Regions from separate parts of the Streptomyces sp. NPDC029152 genome, predicted to be linked through region 1. Evidence: riboswitches for the same ligand, from Rfam matches in the RefSeq annotation. Region 1 holds a riboswitch; the other holds the start of a gene.
What was found. A riboswitch is a leader RNA that binds a small molecule or an ion and turns the genes downstream of it on or off. The one in region 1 is predicted to bind glycine.
Positions count from the first base shown of each region.

Region 2: another riboswitch for glycine. It lies ahead of gcvP (aminomethyl-transferring glycine dehydrogenase); the one in region 1 lies ahead of gcvT (glycine cleavage system aminomethyltransferase GcvT).

Region 1 is NZ_JBVHWR010000021.1:32,803-41,216, forward strand. It holds gene ACZ4V6_RS31115 (hypothetical protein) at 1-366, opposite strand, end outside; gene ACZ4V6_RS31120 (L-serine ammonia-lyase) at 658-2,025, opposite strand; gene glyA (serine hydroxymethyltransferase) at 2,118-3,380, opposite strand; gene gcvH (glycine cleavage system protein GcvH) at 3,395-3,772, opposite strand; gene gcvT (glycine cleavage system aminomethyltransferase GcvT) at 3,886-5,004, opposite strand; glycine riboswitch at 5,048-5,164, opposite strand; glycine riboswitch at 5,165-5,258, opposite strand; gene ACZ4V6_RS31140 (AAA family ATPase) at 5,438-6,103, shown strand; gene ACZ4V6_RS31145 (enhanced serine sensitivity protein SseB) at 6,185-6,988, shown strand; gene ACZ4V6_RS31150 (enhanced serine sensitivity protein SseB C-terminal domain-containing protein) at 7,181-7,966, shown strand; gene ACZ4V6_RS31155 (ABC transporter permease) at 8,323-8,414, shown strand, end outside.
Region 2 is NZ_JBVHWR010000004.1:572,014-580,427, forward strand. It holds gene ACZ4V6_RS12115 (TOBE domain-containing protein) at 212-607, shown strand; gene modA (molybdate ABC transporter substrate-binding protein) at 813-1,646, shown strand; gene modB (molybdate ABC transporter permease subunit) at 1,691-2,509, shown strand; gene ACZ4V6_RS12130 (ABC transporter ATP-binding protein) at 2,506-3,582, shown strand; gene ACZ4V6_RS12135 (TOBE domain-containing protein) at 3,609-4,037, shown strand; gene gcvP (aminomethyl-transferring glycine dehydrogenase) at 4,081-6,966, opposite strand; glycine riboswitch at 7,141-7,236, opposite strand; gene ACZ4V6_RS12145 (PRC-barrel domain-containing protein) at 7,374-7,751, shown strand; partial or broken gene ACZ4V6_RS12150 (DNA polymerase IV) at 7,667-8,414, opposite strand, start outside.

The DNA.
Region 1 (8,414 bases):
CAGGTCGGCGTCCTTCACGCGGGTGATCCCTTGCGGGTGCCGGTTGGTCAGCATGTGCAGCGGGACGGGGTCGCGGTTCAGCCGGCGTGTCGCCGCTGGGCTGAGCGTCGCCCGGACGCGCCACGGCTGACGGGGGTTCCCGGCCGCCTCGAACGGCTCGTCCTCGATCTCGGCCACCGCGGCGACCTCCCGCACCGGACTGGCGAAGTAGATCCACAGGCGGTCGCCCGCGGCCATCCGCCGCCACCTGGACAGGCACCACTCCCGGCGGGGCTCGGTCTCGGCGAGTTCCAGCATGTGGCTCTTGGCGGACGATCCGCCGTCCGGGGTGGTCTCCGCGGGCTTGACGATGAACAGCCAGTCCACGCACGAACCTCCGCTCGTACCGTGCTTCCCCGCGCCGTGCCCGGCGCGGTCTCCTTCGTGCTGCCCCGTCCGGGGGCCGCCACACCGGGCCCCGCGCACCTTCCGCCGCCGCTTCCCGCGCCGCCGCCCGGTCACGGCCACGGGCCGGGCGGCCCTGGCGGGGCCGGACGAAGAGGCGCCGGCGGCCGGGAGGGGAGGCGCCGGCGGCCGGGAGGGGAGGCGCCGGCGGCCGGGAGGGGAGGTCTCCCGGCTCCTCGCACGGCGTCACGGCGCCGGCCGGGGCCCGCGGCCTCAGCACTCGATGATGTTGACCGCCAGTCCGCCCCGCGCCGTCTCCTTGTACTTCACCGACATGTCGGCGCCCGTCTCCTTCATGGTCTTGATGACCTTGTCGAGGGACACCTTGTGCGAGCCGTCGCCGCGCATCGCCATCCGGGCCGCCGTGACCGCCTTCACCGCGGCCATGCCGTTGCGCTCGATGCACGGGATCTGGACGAGGCCGCCCACGGGGTCGCAGGTGAGGCCCAGGTTGTGCTCCATGCCGATCTCGGCGGCGTTCTCGACCTGCTCGGGGCTGCCGCCCAGCACCTCGGCGAGCGCGCCCGCCGCCATGGAGCAGGCGGAGCCGACCTCGCCCTGGCAGCCGACCTCGGCGCCGGAGATGGAGGCGTTCTCCTTGAAGAGCATGCCGATCGCGCCGGCCGCCAGGAGGAAGCGGACCACGCCCTCCTCGTCGGCGCCGGGGACGAAGTTCACGTAGTAGTGCAGGACCGCCGGGATGATGCCCGCCGCCCCGTTCGTCGGCGCCGTGACGACCCGGCCGCCGGCCGCGTTCTCCTCGTTCACGGCCATCGCGTAGAGCGTGATCCACTCCATGGCGAGCGCCTGCGGGTCGCCCTCGGAGCGCAGCTTGCGCGCGGTGTTCGCGGCGCGGCGGCGGACCTTCAGGCCGCCCGGCAGGATGCCCTCCCGTGACATGCCGCGGTCCACGCACGCCCGCATCACGCGCCAGATCTCCAGCAGACCCTCGCGGATCTCCTCCTCCGAGCGCCACGCCCGCTCGTTCTCCAGCATCAGCGCGGAGATCGACAGGCCCGTCTCCCGGGTCAGGCGCAGCAGCTCGTCACCGGTGCGGAAGGGGTACTTCAGTACGGTGTCGTCGAGCTTGATGCGGTCCGCGCCCACCGCGTCCTCGTCCACGACGAAGCCGCCGCCGACCGAGTAGTACGTCTTCGAGAGCACCTCCGTGCCCGCCGCGTCGTACGCCCACAGCGTCATGCCGTTGGCGTGGTACGGGAGGGCCTTGCGGCGGTGCAGGACCATGTCGTCGTCGTAGGAGAAGGGGATCTCGCGCTCGCCGAGGAGGCGGATGCGGCTCGAGGCCCTGATCGTCTCGACGCGGTCGTCCGCCGTCTCCACGTCCACCGTGCGCGGCGAGGCGCCCTCCAGGCCGAGCAGCACCGCCTTGGGCGTGCCGTGGCCGTGGCCGGTGGCGCCGAGCGAGCCGTACAGCTCGGCCCGGACCGAGGCCACCGAGTCCAGCAGTTCCTCGTTGCGCAGGCGCCGGGCGAACATGCGCGCCGCGCGCATCGGGCCGACCGTGTGCGAGCTCGACGGGCCGATGCCGATCGAGAACAGGTCGAAGACCGAGATGGCCACGGGAACTCCTCAATACGGGGGTGGTGCAGGAGGGGGGTGGGGCGCCGGGCCCGCTTGTGGCCGGCCCGGCGCCCCTCGTGCGGTACTGCCGGTTACTTGTCCAGACCCGGGTACAGCGGGTGCTTGTCGGCCAGGGCCTTCACCCGGGCCTTGAGGGCCTCCGCGTCGTAGGACGGCTTCAGCGCCTCGGCGATCACGTCCGCGACCTCGGCGAAGTCCTCGGCCGTGAAGCCGCGGGTCGCCAGGGCCGGCGTGCCGATGCGCAGACCGGAGGTCACCATCGGCGGGCGCGGGTCGTTCGGGACGGCGTTGCGGTTGACGGTGATGCCGACCTCGTGGAGGCGGTCCTCGGCCTGCTGGCCGTCCAGCTCCGAGTCACGCAGGTCCACGAGGACCAGGTGGACGTCGGTGCCGCCGGTCAGGACGGAGACGCCCGCCGCCTTCGCGTCGTCCTTCACCAGGCGCTCGGCCAGGATCCGGGCGCCTTCCAGCGTACGACGCTGGCGCTCCTTGAAGTCCTCGCTCGCCGCGACCTTGAAGGCGACGGCCTTGGCGGCCACCACGTGCTCCAGCGGGCCGCCCTGCTGACCGGGGAAGACGGCGGAGTTGATCTTCTTGGCCAGCTCGGCCGTGGAGAGGATCACACCGCCGCGCGGGCCGCCCAGCGTCTTGTGGGTGGTGGTGGTCACCACGTGGGCGTGCGGAACCGGGTTCGGGTGCAGGCCCGCCGCGACCAGACCGGCGAAGTGCGCCATGTCGACCATCAGGTACGCGCCGACCTCGTCCGCGATCCGGCGGAACGCGGCGAAGTCGAGCTGCCGCGGGTAGGCCGACCAGCCGGCCACGATCAGCTTCGGCTTGTTCTCCTTGGCGAGGCGCTCCACCTCGGCCATGTCGACCTGGCCGTCGTCGCCCACGTGGTAGGCGACGACGTCGTAGAGCTTGCCGGAGAAGTTGATCTTCATGCCGTGGGTCAGGTGCCCGCCGTGGGCGAGGTTCAGACCCATGATCGTGTCGCCGGGCTTGAGCAGGGCGAACATCGCCGCCGCGTTGGCCTGGGCGCCCGAGTGCGGCTGCACGTTGGCGTGCTCGGCGCCGAAGAGCGCCTTGACCCGGTCGATGGCGATCTGCTCGACCACGTCGACGTGCTCGCAGCCGCCGTAGTAGCGGCGGCCGGGGTAGCCCTCGGCGTACTTGTTGGTGAGGACCGAGCCCTGCGCCTCCATGACCGCGACGGGCGCGAAGTTCTCGGAGGCGATCATCTCGAGGGTGGACTGCTGGCGGTGCAGCTCGGCGTCGACGGCGGCGGCGACGTCGGGGTCGAGCTCGTGCAGGGGGGTGTTCAGAAGCGACATGCGTCCGTGTCTCCTCAGGCGCCGGCGAATTCGGTGTACTCGTCGGCGGAGAGCAGGTCGCCCGGCTCCTCGCTGACGCGCACCTTGAACAGCCAGCCGCCCTCGAAGGGCGCGGTGTTCACCAGCGACGGGTCGCTGACGACGTCCTCGTTGACCTCGGTGACCTCGCCGGAGACGGGGGAGTACAGGTCGGAGACCGACTTGGTCGACTCCAGTTCGCCGCAGGTCTCGCCCGCGGACACGGTGGCGCCGACCTCGGGGAGCTGGACGAAGACGACGTCACCGAGCGCGTTGGCCGCGTGCTCCGTGATGCCGACCGTCGAGACGCCGTCCTCGGCGCCCGACAGCCACTCGTGCTCCTTGCTGTAGCGCAGCTGCTGGGGGTTGCTCATGGCCTGAATTCTCCTGTACGCGGGACAGTGCTGATGACGGGGGGACTGCTGGGACCACTGGTGGGCGGCGCGGGCCGGGCGGGGGCGACGAAGGGCCCCCGCGCGCCCGGTGTCTACTTCTGGCGCTTGTAGAAAGGCAGCGCCACGACCTCGTACGGCTCGTGGGTGCCCCGGATGTCCACGCCGACCCCGGCGGTGCCCGCGGCCGCGTGGGCGGCGTCGACGTACGCCATGGCGATCGGCTTGCCCAGCGTGGGGGAGGGGGCGCCGGAGGTGACCTCGCCGACCACCTCGCCGCCGGCGACGACCGCGTACCCGGCGCGCGGGACGCGGCGGCCCTCGGCGACCAGGCCGACCAGGACGCGGGGCGGGTTCGCCTCGGCCCGGGAAGCGGCCTGCTCGAGCGCCGCGCGGCCCACGAAGTCGCCCTCCTTCTCGAACTTCACCACCCGGCCGAGCCCGGCGTCGAAGGGCGTCAGCTCCGTCGTCAGCTCGTGCCCGTACAGCGGCATGCCCGCCTCCAGGCGGAGCGTGTCCCGGCAGGACAGGCCGCACGGGACCAGCCCTGCGCCCTCGCCCGCCTCGGTCAGCGCCTGCCACAGCCGGACGGCGTGCTCCGGCTTCACGAACAGCTCGAAGCCGTCCTCGCCGGTGTACCCGGTGCGCGCGATGAGCGCCGGGACGCCGGCGACCGTGCCGGGCAGGCCCGCGTAGTACTTCAGGCCGTCCAGGTCGGCGTCGGTGAGCGAGGCGAGGATGCCCGGGGACTCGGGGCCCTGCACGGCCAGCAGCGCGTAGGCGTCGCGGTCGTCGCGGACCTCGGCGTCGAAGCCGGCGGCCCGCTCGGTGAGCGCGTCCAGCACCACCTGGGCGTTGGAGGCGTTGGCGACCACCATGTACTCGGTCTCGCCCAGGCGGTAGACGATCAGGTCGTCCAGGATGCCGCCGTCCTCGCGGCAGATCATGGTGTAGCGGGCACGGCCCGGCTTCACGCTGCCGATGTTCCCGACCAGCGCGAAGTCCAGCAGGTCGGCGGCGCGCGGGCCGGTGACGGTGATCTCGCCCATGTGGGAGAGGTCGAAGAGACCGGCCCGGGTGCGCACCGCGACGTGCTCGTCGCGCTCGGAGCCGTAGCGCAGGGGCATGTCCCAGCCGGCGAAGTCGGTCATGGTCGCGCCCAGCGCGCGATGCGTGGCATCCAGCGCGGTACGGCGGAGTTCGGTACTGCTCATCGGTCGGTCGTCTCCCAGGACAGGACGGCACGGGCGAGGTCGGTCCTCCCCATCTGTCATCGGAACCTGAGAGGTTCGCCGTGACCACCGGAGTGCGGCGGTCAGGACTTGCACCTTGGGTGGGGCAGCCGTGGAGCGGCGGCCCGCTTTTCAGATGTGCCTCGCCCGCGCGGTAACGGTGCCTGAGAGATTCAAGGGAGGGACTTGCTCCTTCGGCGCCCCGGCGCGGCCGGGGACTCTCCCGCGCGGATTCAAACGGCCGGTATGCAGTTGGCGCCGCCATCATTGCACGCCGGGCCTGTTCGTGGCAGACCGTGATCTGTAACCGGCTCGTGGCAGTAAGCGCACGAAAACGCGAGACCGCCGCATTACCTTCTCTTTACACTCGACGGGGACGGGAACTCGTGAACCGCCCCAGGGGAGGACGATCACGGTGAACAGGACCACGGCTTGCGCAACGACCTCGGGCATCGCACTGCCGAAGCGGCCCGCCCCGGCCGGGGAGGCGCGTGCCGGACTGCCCGCACCCGTCGTCCGCGACCTGCGCGACCGCGACGGCCGCGGCCCGCGCGCCCTGCTCTTCGGGCCCCGCGACCTGGTGGTGGTCACCGGCCTGCCCGGCAGCGGCAAGTCCACCCTGATGCGGCGCACCGTGCGCGGCCTGCGCATCGACTCCCAGGACGCCCGCGACCGCTGGGACCGCCGCGTGCCGCGCCTCCTCCCCTACGCCCTCTACCGGCCCCTCGTGCGCCTCGCCCACTACGCCGGGCTGCGCCGCGCCCTGCGCTCCGGCCGGGGCGTCGTCGTGCACGACTGCGGCACGCAGACCTGGGTGCGCGGCTGGCTGGCCCGCGAGGCCCGCCGCCGCGGCGGCGCCCTGCACCTGCTGCTCCTCGACGTCGGCGCCGACGACGCCCTGGCCGGGCAGCGCGAGCGCGGCCGGGGCGTCTCGCGGTACGCCTTCCTGCGGCACCGCGCGGCGACCGCCCGGCTGCTGGCCTCCGTGACCGAGGGCAGCCTGCCGGCCGGCTGCGCCTCGGCGGTCGTCCTGGACCGGGCGGCGGCCGACGCGCTGCACCGGATCGCCTTCACGGGCTGAGGTGACGGTCCGTGGGCCGGTGGGGCCGAACGGGTTAGCCTTTTCAGCCACAGCAGCGGTACCCAGGCAGGCGGTAGGCAGATGGACTTCCCAGCGGACTTCCCGGCGGACCTCTCACCGGAGTTCCCGGCGCCGGCGCATCCCCACCCGCACGGCGGATGGCCCGGCAACGAACTGGAGGAGGTCCTGTCGGCCTCCCTCGGCGTGCCGGGCGCGGGCGGCCGGATCGTGGAGGTGCTCGGCCGCAGCTTCGTCTGGGTCCCGCTGCCCAACGGCGGCGGCCCGGACACCGGCCCCCTCGACCTGCCCACGATGGAGATCGACGGCCAGGCCCACGTGCCGGTGTTCAGCTCCGAGGAGCAGCTCCGCCGGGCCGCCGGCCCCCACATGGGGTACACCGTCGCCCCCGCCGTCGAGTTCGCCCGCGGCCTGCCCCCGCAGGTCGGCATCGCCGTGAACCCGGACGGCGTGGTCGGCGTCCCGCTGCCGCCGGCCGCCGTGGCCGAGCTGTGCCGGGCCGGACGCACCCCGCTGGACGGGGCCGCGTCCGGCGGCCGGGTCCGCCTGTTCGAACCCGACTGGCAGGACGACCCGGTCGACTTCCTGGCCGCGGCCCGCGCCGAGTTCACCGCCGTCGGCGTCGTCCGCACCGCCCGCCGCTGCCTGGCCGCCGTCGAGACCGCCGACCCGGTGATGTTCGTCGGCGTGGAGCTGTCCCACTGGGAGGGCGACGCCCGCGCGCTCCCGCTGGACGCCCTCGGCCGCGCCCTCGGCGCGGTCCCGGTCAGGTGGCCGGTCAACCTGGTCCTCCTGGAAGCGGTCCAGGACCCGGTCTGCGACTGGATGCGGTCACACGTACGCCCCTTCTACGACCGGGACGTGTGAACCCCGGACGGGGAGCGCCCCCGAAGCGGCGGGGATCGTGACACCTGCGGCTCCGCCGCGCGGGCGCGACCGGCCACGAGGCCCCCGCACCCGCCGGCGGACAACACCCCCCGGAACTCCGGAGCCACCGCCGCGGGGGGAGCCCTAAGCTGGGTCCACGACAGGAGACGGTTCTCGAAGGGTCGGTAAAAGGTGAGCGCGAGCGGTACCGCCGCGACCGGGCAGGTCGAGCACATGCTGCGCCAGGTGACGCCCGGGCGCTACGACGCCTACGAGGCCCTGCTGCGCGCGCTCGCCACCCCCGCCACCGGCCAGGTCTGGATGCTGCTGTGGCACGGCCAGGCCGGCTCCCCGGACGCCCAGTACGGGAACATGGAGGTCGGTGGCTACGGCTACGCGCCCTGCGTCACCTCCGCCCAGGAGCTCTCCGCCAGCGGCTGGAACCGGTCGTACGAGGTGGTCGACGGCCTGGAAGTGGCCCGCGCCCTCTATCCGGACCACTACGGTCTCTGGCTCAACCCGCACGCCCCCGGCGGTGGCGTCGGCATCCCCTGGCCCGACCTGCGCCGCATCGCCTCCGGCCTGGACCGCCAGCCCGCCGGCCCCTTGCGCCTGTCCGAACCGGCCATCGAGATCCCGCAGTTCTACGCCCTGCTCGCGCAGAACGCCCACCGCACCCCGGCGGTCCGCGCACTGCGCCGCGCCTGGGTGCAGCCGTCGCTGGGCGCGCCCTACCTCGCCATCGGCCTGGACGTGTACGACACGTCGCCGCCGGCCGTGGACGCGGTGCGCGCGATGATGCAGCAGTCCGTCGGCGCGGTGCCGGAGGGGCTGCCGGTGTCGACGGTGGCGATGACCGACGCGCACGACCCGGTCGCCCTGTGGCTGCGCGCCAACGCCCGCCCCTTCTACGACCGCGAGGCCCACGCGGCCCCCGCCGCCGGGTACGGCTACCCGCCGGCCCGCGGCGGCTACTGACGGGGCGACGGACCCCCGCCGGCCGTGTCGACGGCGTTCCGCGTCCTTCACACGACGGACACACTTCTTCGCGCGTAGATGACGGCGGATGGTCGCGAAGATCGTCGATTCCGCTGTTGTGTCCCAACTGTCCTTCGTTCGAAGGCTGTTACCCACTGTTCGGATAACGGAATCCCTAGCAGTGCATCACGGTTGCGCATACTTTCCCAGCCAGACCTGGCGGGTGATCGTGACGACGCTGAAGACTCCCGAGAAAGACACGGATCGTTCGATCCCGTGATCGAGAGCAAGTCGACAAAGCCGTAATCCACGGCGGGCGTAGGCCGGTCACCGCCGGCGAGAGGGGTCGGGTCACTGTGACCGCACCGATCGAGACCACCGGGGCGCAAGCCGAGGCACAGCCCGAGGCTGTCCTCGCCGGTGCCGAGAAGGGGCAGATCGAGGGCCG
Region 2 (8,414 bases), on a different contig from region 1:
CACTCACCTTCCGCCGAGTGCCCGCGATCGCGGAGCACGCCGACTCCCTCCAGGCCGCGCCGGAGCACGAACCACCGGCAGGCGTGGGCGGGGCGGCTGCCGGACACGGCCGCGCCGGCGCGGCCGACCCGGCGGCGCGGTCGCGAGCATCCACAGCGCGGCGGGACCCCTCCGCGCACCCCTCCCTCCGCCTCCGCCTATCGTGACCGGCATGCAGTCCTACACGATCGGCCAGGCGGCGCGGCTGCTCGGCGTCAGCCCGGACACCGCCCGCCGCTGGGCGGACGCGGGCCGGATCACCACACACCGCGACGAGGGCGGACGGCGGCTCGTCGACGGGCGGGACCTGGCCGCGTTCTCGGTCGACCTGGCCCGGTCGGGCGCCGCCGACGACGGCACCCCGTACACGTCGGCCCGCAACGCCTTCCCCGGGATCGTGACCGCGATCAAGCTCGGCGACGTCGCGGCCCAGGTCGAGATCCAGGCGGGCCCCCACCGGCTCGTCTCCCTGCTGACCCGCGAGGCGGTCGAGGAACTCGGCCTGGAGGTCGGGATGGAGGCCACCGCCCGCGTCAAGTCGACGAACGTCCATATCGACAGGGCGTGACCCGTCCCTGGACAGGGCATCCGGCACCCGACATCCGTACGAACGCACATGCAAGCCTTTCGATCGCCTGGGCTCGCTCATGCGATGAGACAGGAGACTTACCCCTCGCAGATGCGGAAGTATGATCGGCGCATCGGGAGTCCGACGTGTGCCCGGCCGCCGGACCCGCCGGACTCCCCACCCGTGACAGAGGGAGTGGCCCGTGATGACCCGTTCCGCGCGCAGGACCCGCAGCATCCGCCGGACCGTGGCGGTGACCGGCGCGGGAGTCGCCGCACTGCTGGTCCTGAGCGCCTGCTCGTCGTCGTCCGGCTCGGACTCCGGTTCCGGCACGGCCGGTTCCTCCTCCTCGTCCTCGAAGGTCTCCGGCACCGTCACCGTGTTCGCCGCCGCCTCGCTCAAGGAGAGCTTCACCGCGCTCGGGAAGACGTTCGAGAAGGAGCACCCGGGCGCCCGGGTCACCTTCAACTTCGGCGGCAGCGACACCCTGGCCGCCAGCATCACCAGCGGCGCGCCCGCGGACGTGTTCGCCTCCGCCAGCCCCAGGACGATGGCCACGGTGACCGACGCCGGGGACGCGGCCGGCACCCCGGCGACCTTCGCCCGCAACCGGCTGGAGATCGCCACGCTGCCCGGCAACCCGGACAGGATCTCCTCCCTGAAGGACCTCACCCGCTCCGGCCTGAAGGTCGTGCTGTGCGACAGGACCGTGCCGTGCGGCGCCGCCGCGCAGAAGGCCCTGGGGGCGAGCGGCCTGAAGCTCACCCCCGCCTCGTACGAGCAGGACGTCAAGAGCGCCCTGACGAAGGTCGAGCTGAAGGAGGCCGACGCCGCCGTCGTCTACAGGACCGACGTGAAGGCGGCCGGCGACAAGGTGGCGGGCGTGGACTTCCCCGAGTCGGCCGGGGCCGTCAACGACTACCCGATCGCCCTGCTGGAGCAGGCGCCCAACGCGGAGGCAGGCAAGGCCTTCATCGCGTTGGTGAAGTCCGCCGAGGGGCAGAAGGTGCTCACCGAGGCCGGGTTCCTCGCGCCGTGACGAGGCCTGCGGTGACCGAGTCCGCCGGGCCCGGGGCGGACGCCGTGGAGGGCGGGCCGCGCCGCGGGCGTTCCCGCGGGGGCGCCCGCACCGTGCCGGTGCCCCTGCTGGTGCCCGCCCTGGTCGGCCTGGCGTTCCTGCTGCTCCCGCTCGTCGCCCTGCTGGTGCGGGCCCCCTGGCGGAGCCTGCCCGCTCAGCTGACCAGCGCCGAGGTGTGGCAGGCCCTGCGGCTGTCGCTGGTGTGCGCCACCTCGGCGACCGCGCTGAGCCTGCTGATCGGCGTACCCCTGGCCTGGCTGCTGGCCCGCACGGACTTCCCCGGCCGCGGTCTCGTGCGGGCGCTGGTGACGCTGCCGCTGGTGCTGCCCCCGGTGGTCGGCGGCGTGGCGCTGCTGCTGGCGTTCGGCCGCAACGGCGTGATCGGGCAGTGGCTGGACGCGTGGTTCGGGATCACGCTGCCGTTCACCACGACGGGCGTCGTCCTCGCGGAGACGTTCGTGGCCATGCCCTTCCTGGTCATCAGCGTGGAGGGCACCCTGCGGGCCGCCGACCCCCGGTACGAGGAGGCCGCCACGACGCTGGGCGCCTCCCGTTTCACCGCGTTCCGCCGGGTCACCCTGCCGCTGATCGCGCCGGGCGTCGCGGCGGGCTCCGTCCTGGCGTGGGCGCGGGCACTGGGCGAGTTCGGGGCGACGATCACGTTCGCGGGCAACTTCCCCGGACGGACCCAGACCATGCCGCTCGCGGTCTACCTGGCGCTGCAGAACGATCCGGCGGCGGCGATCGCCCTCAGCCTGGTGCTGCTGGCCGTCTCCATCGCCGTACTGGCCGGTCTGCGGGACCGGTGGATGAGGACGACGTGAACCGACCGGAGCCCACCGCCGTCACCGCGCCCGGCGGCGGCCTCGACGCCAGGCTCGTGGTGGACCGCGGCGCCTTCCGCCTGGACGTGTCGCTGGCCGCCGCGCCCGGCGAGGTCGTCGCCCTGCTCGGCCCCAACGGCGCCGGCAAGACCACCGCGCTGCGCGCCCTGGCAGGTCTGCTCCCGCTCACCGGCGGTCATCTGCGTCTCGACGGCGTCGCCCTGGACGGCACGCCGCCCGAGTCCCGTCCGGTCGGCGTGGTCTTCCAGGACTACCTGCTCTTCCCGCACCTGACCGCGCTCGAAAACGTGGCCTTCGGCCCGCGCTGCCGGGGCGCGACCAAGGCCGAGGCCCGGGCCCTGGCCGCCGCGTGGCTGGACCGGATGGGCCTGGCCGGCCACGCGGGCGCCAAGCCGCGCCGTCTCTCCGGTGGCCAGGCGCAGCGCGTCGCCCTCGCCCGAGCCCTGGCGACCAGCCCCCGGCTGCTGCTCCTGGACGAGCCGCTCGCCGCGCTGGACGCCCGGACGCGGCTCGAGGTGCGCGCCCAGCTCCGCCGCCACCTGGCCGACTTCGAGGCCGTCGCGGTCCTGGTCACCCATGATCCGCTGGACGCCATGGTGCTGGCCGACCGCCTGGTGGTCGTCGAGCACGGCGCGGTCGTCCAGGAGGGCGGCCCCGCCGACATCGCCCGCCGGCCCCGCACCGACTACATCGCGCGACTGGTCGGCCTGAACCTCTACCGCGGTCTGGCCGACGCCCACACCGTCCGGCTCGACGGCGGCCCGGTCATCACCACCACGGAGGACCTGTCCGGACCGGTCTTCGTGGCGTTCCCGCCGAGCGCCGTGACCCTGTACGGGGAGCGTCCCGCCGGCTCCAGCGCGCGCAACCTGTGGCGGTGCGAGGTCGCGGGCCTGGAGACCCACGGCGACCAGATCCGCGCGGACCTGACCGGCGAACTCGCACTCGCCGCCGACCTCACCACGGTCGCCGCGGCCGAGCTCGGCCTCCACCCGGGCGCACCGGTATGGGCGACGGTCAAGGCGGCGCAGACCCACGCATACCCGGCATGACGGCACCACCGGGCTACGGTGCCCCCATGAGCCTGAGCATCCGTAACCAGCTCCCCGGCACCGTCACCGCCCTCACCCCGGGCGAGGTCATGACGACGGTCAGGGTCCGCCTGTCCGGCGGCCGGGACCTCACCGCGGCCATCACCCGGGAGGCCGCCGACGACCTCGGCCTGAGCGCCGGAACGGCCGTCCGCGCCCTGGTGAAGTCGACGGAGGTCTCCCTGGCCACCGGCCGGACCGAAGGCCTGTCGATCCGCAACAAGCTGCCCGGCGCGGTCACCCGGATCACGCTCGGCGAGGCCATGGCGGCCGTCCACGTCGCCGTGGACGACGCCGAACTCACCGCCGTGATCACGAGGGAAGCGGCCGAGGAACTGGGCCTCTTCGTGGGTTCCGACGTCGTCGCCCTGATCAAGTCGACCGAGGTCGCGCTCGCCACGACGCGGCAAGGGTGAAGGCCCCGCCCCGGACGGGGACGGGGCCTTCACCGCGGCCTGGTCAGTCCGCGTAGGCGTCCAGCGGCGGGCAGGAGCACACGAGGTTCCGGTCGCCGAAGGCCTGGTCGATGCGGCGCACCGGCGGCCAGTACTTGTCGGCCACCGACACTCCGGCCGGGAACACGGCCTCCTCGCGCGTGTACGCGTGGTCCCAGTCCCCGCCCAGGGCTCCGGCGGTGTGCGGAGCGCCCCGCAGCGGGTTGTCGTCCGCGGGCCAGGTGCCGGAGCCGACCTTGTCGATCTCCGCGCGGATGGCGATCATCGCGTCGCAGAACCGGTCCAGCTCGGCCAGGTCCTCGGACTCGGTCGGCTCGATCATCAGCGTGCCGGCCACCGGGAAGGACATCGTCGGCGCGTGGAAGCCGTAGTCGATCAGCCGCTTGGCGACGTCGTCCACGCTCACGCCGGTCGCCTTGGTCAGCGGGCGCAGGTCGATGATGCACTCGTGGGCGACCAGACCGCCCGGACCGGTGTACAGCACCGGGAAGTGCGGCTCGAGGCGCTTGGCGATGTAGTTGGCGGACAGCACGGCCACCTGGGTGGCGCGCTTGAGTCCCTCACCGCCCATCAGCCGGACGTACGACCAGGAGATCGGCAGGATGCCGGCCGAGCCCCAGGGCGCCGCCGAGATCGGTCCGACGCCCGTCTGCGGTCCGGCCGCGGGCTGGAGCGGGTGGTTGGGCAGGTACGGCGCCAGGTGCGACCGCACGGCCACCGGGCCGACGCCCGGACCGCCGCCGCCGTGCGGGATGCAGAACGTCTTGTGCAGGTTCAGGTGGGAGACGTCGCCGCCGAAGTGGCCGGGCTTGGCGAGGCCGACCAGGGCGTTGAGGTTGGCGCCGTCCACGTAGACCTGGCCGCCGGCGTCGTGCACCTGGGCGCAGATGTCGGCGACGTGCTCCTCGAACACGCCGTGCGTCGAGGGGTACGTGATCATCAGCACGGCCAGCTCGTCGCGGTGCTTCTCGATCTTGGCGCGCAGGTCCTCGACGTCGACCTCGCCGTCCTCGGCGGTCTTGACGACGACGACCTTCATGCCGGCCATGACCGCGCTCGCCGCGTTGGTGCCGTGCGCGGAGGACGGGATGAGGCAGACGGTGCGCTGGTCGTCGCCGTTGGCGCGGTGGTAGCCGCGGACGGCGAGCAGGCCGGCGAACTCGCCCTGCGAGCCCGCGTTGGGCTGCAGCGACACCTTGTCGTACCCGGTGACCTCGGCGAGCCGCTCCTCCAGCTCGCGGATGAGGGTCAGGTAGCCCTGCGCCTGCTCGGCGGGGGCGAAGGGGTGCAGCGCGCCGAACTCGGGCCAGGTGACCGGCTCCATCTCGGTGGTCGCGTTGAGCTTCATGGTGCAGGAGCCCAGCGGGATCATGCCGCGGTCGAGCGCGTAGTCGCGGTCGGCGAGACGGCGCAGGTAGCGCAGCATCGCGGTCTCGGAGCGGTGCGCGTGGAAGACCGGATGGGCCAGGAAGTCGTCGGTGCGCAGCAGCGCCTCGGGCAGCGTGTCCTCGGCGCTCGCGTCCAGCGCCTCGATGTCGCCCTCGACGCCGAACGCGTTCCACACGCCGCCGACCTGGGCGCGCGTGGTGGTCTCGTCGCAGGCGAACGACACGTGGTCGGCGTCGACGAGGCGCAGGTTGATGCCGTTCTCGCGGGCGGCGTGCACGATCTCGCCGGCCCGGCCCGGCACCCGCGCGGTGACCGTGTCGAAGTAGGCGGCGTGCACGATCTCGACGCCGCCGGCCGCGAGGCCCGCGGCGGTGACCGAGGCGTACCGGTGGGTGCGGCGCGCGATGGCCCGCAGCCCGTCCGGCCCGTGGTACACGGCGTACATGCCGGCCATGACGGCGAGCAGCACCTGGGCGGTGCAGATGTTGCTGGTCGCCTTCTCCCGGCGGATGTGCTGCTCGCGGGTCTGCAGGGCGAGGCGGTAGGCCTTGTTGCCGTCGGCGTCCACGGAGACGCCCACGAGGCGGCCGGGCAGGCTGCGCGCGAACTTCTCGTGCACGGCCATGTAGCCGGCGTGCGGCCCGCCGAAGCCCATCGGCACACCGAAGCGCTGGGTGGTGCCCACGGCGATGTCCGCGCCCAGCTCGCCGGGCGAGGTGAGCAGCGTGAGGGCGAGCAGGTCGGCGGCGACGGTGACGAGCGCGCCGCGTTCGTGCGCCTGGTCGATGACCGGCTTGATGTCGCGGACGGCACCGGAGGCGCCCGGGTACTGGATCAGGACGCCGTTGATCTCCCGCTCGGCGACCTCGGCCGGGATGCCGTCGCTCAGGTTGGCCACGACGACCTCGACGCCGGTCGGCTCGGCGCGGGTCTGGATCACGGCGATGGTCTGCGGCAGCGCGTCCGCGTCGACCAGGAACAGGCCCTTCTTGTTCTTGCCCATGCGCCGGGACAGGGCCATCGCCTCGGCGGCGGCGGTGCCCTCGTCGAGCAGCGAGGCGCCGGAGGTCGGCAGACCGGTCAGGTCGGCGACCATGGTCTGGAAGTTCAGCAGGGCCTCCAGGCGGCCCTGGGAGATCTCCGGCTGGTACGGCGTGTACGCGGTGTACCAGGCCGGGTTCTCCATGACGTTGCGCAGGATGACCGGCGGGGTGAAGGTGCCGTAGTAGCCAAGGCCGATCATGGAGTCGAGGACCTGGTTGCGGTCGGCCAGCGAACGCAGCTCGGCCAGCACCTCGGCCTCGGAGCGGGCGCCCGGCAGGTCCAGCGCGTCGGCGTTCTTGATCACATCCGGCACCGCGGCGGCCGTCAACTCGTCGAGCGAGCCGTAGCCGACCTGCGCGAGCATCTTGGCCTGGGCCTCGTGGTCGGGGCCGATGTGGCGCTGCTCGAAGGGTGCTGCCTGTTCGAGCTCGGAGAGCGGAGTGCGAGGGGCGGTCATTGCGGAGGCCTCCTGGTCTGACGACCTTCGAGGGGCACCACGGCGCGGGTGCCCGGACGGCCTCCCCCTCTGTCATCTCGACCTGAGAGCTTCACCGGGCCGCCCGAGGGCTGCCGGCTTTCACCGTCGGTGAGGGCGGAAGCCGTCGGCACCCGCCCTGCTTTCCAGAGTGACCTCGTCCGTGCGGTACGTGTGCCTGAGAGATTCCGGGGAGGATTTGCTCCTTCGGCGCCTCCGATGATGCCTGGAGGACTCTCCCGCACGGGGTCAGCAGCCGTCTGCCAGCCTACCAGCGAGGGGAACGCACGGACCTTCGAGTGGCCACTCTCCCCAATGTGCCCTTTTGTAGTACTGGTGGATGATTCGCCGGATGGTTTGCGACCGGAGTGCGACCAAGTGGAGGGCCCGTGCGTACCGACATCGATCCGCGCAGTCTGATAGGACGCAAGGCGTTCGACCGCAACGGAGCCAGGATCGGCACCGTCGACGAGGTCTACCTCGACGACGCCACCGGCGTCCCCGAGTGGGCGGCCATCCGCACCGGCCTCTTCAGCAGGGACGCCTTCGTGCCCCTGGAGCCCAGCGAACTGGTCGACGGCGCCCTGCGCGTGCCCTTCGACCGGACCCTGATCAAGGAGGCCCCCGACTTCGGCGTCGGCCGCCACCTCTCGCCGGAACAGGAACTCCAGCTCTACCACCACTACGGCCTCGACGTGGCCGCCGCTCCCCCGCTCCCGGACCACGACTTCGGCAAGCTGGCGGGCACGGGCAACGAGGAGAACTGAGGCCCCGCCTCCCGGTGAACGGCTCACGGGGCCGCCCTCGCACCCCTCTGCTCGGCGGCCTCGGCGGCCGGAGGGTGTGCGGCTCCCTCTCCGGCGGAGGCCGTCACCCCGCCCTCCCCGGGGTCTCGCGGCGCGGACACCACCAGCGGCAGCGGCTCGGCCGGCGCCAGCCGCGGATCGTCGACGGAGAAGGTCCGTACCCGGCCGGGCCCGGAGTACGGCGTCTCGAAGCGCACCGTGACCCGTCCCAGGCCGCTGCCCTGCACCCATCCGTGCCCGAGCTCCGTGTGCCGTACGTCGTGCCCCGAGGGCCATCGGCGCTCGGCCGGCGCCTGCCGGTGCTCCTCGGCGGGCCCGTCGTCCGGCTCCTCCGGGAGCTCCTCGGCCCGCTCCCCCGCCGCCTGCGCGAACAGGTCCTCCTGCGTGTAGTCGGCGAGCCCGCTGACGCCGACCCCCAGCAGCCGCACACCGCCCGTGGTGTCCACCGAGTCCAGCAGCCGGGCCGCCGCCTCCCGCACCACCGCCGGGTCGTCCGTGGGCCCGCGCAGGGTCTCCGAGCGCGTCAGCGTGGAGAAGTCGTACCGCCGCACCTTGAGCACGATGGTCCGGCCGGACAGCCCGGCCGTGCGCAGCCGCCGCACGCACCGGTCGGCGAGCCGTGCC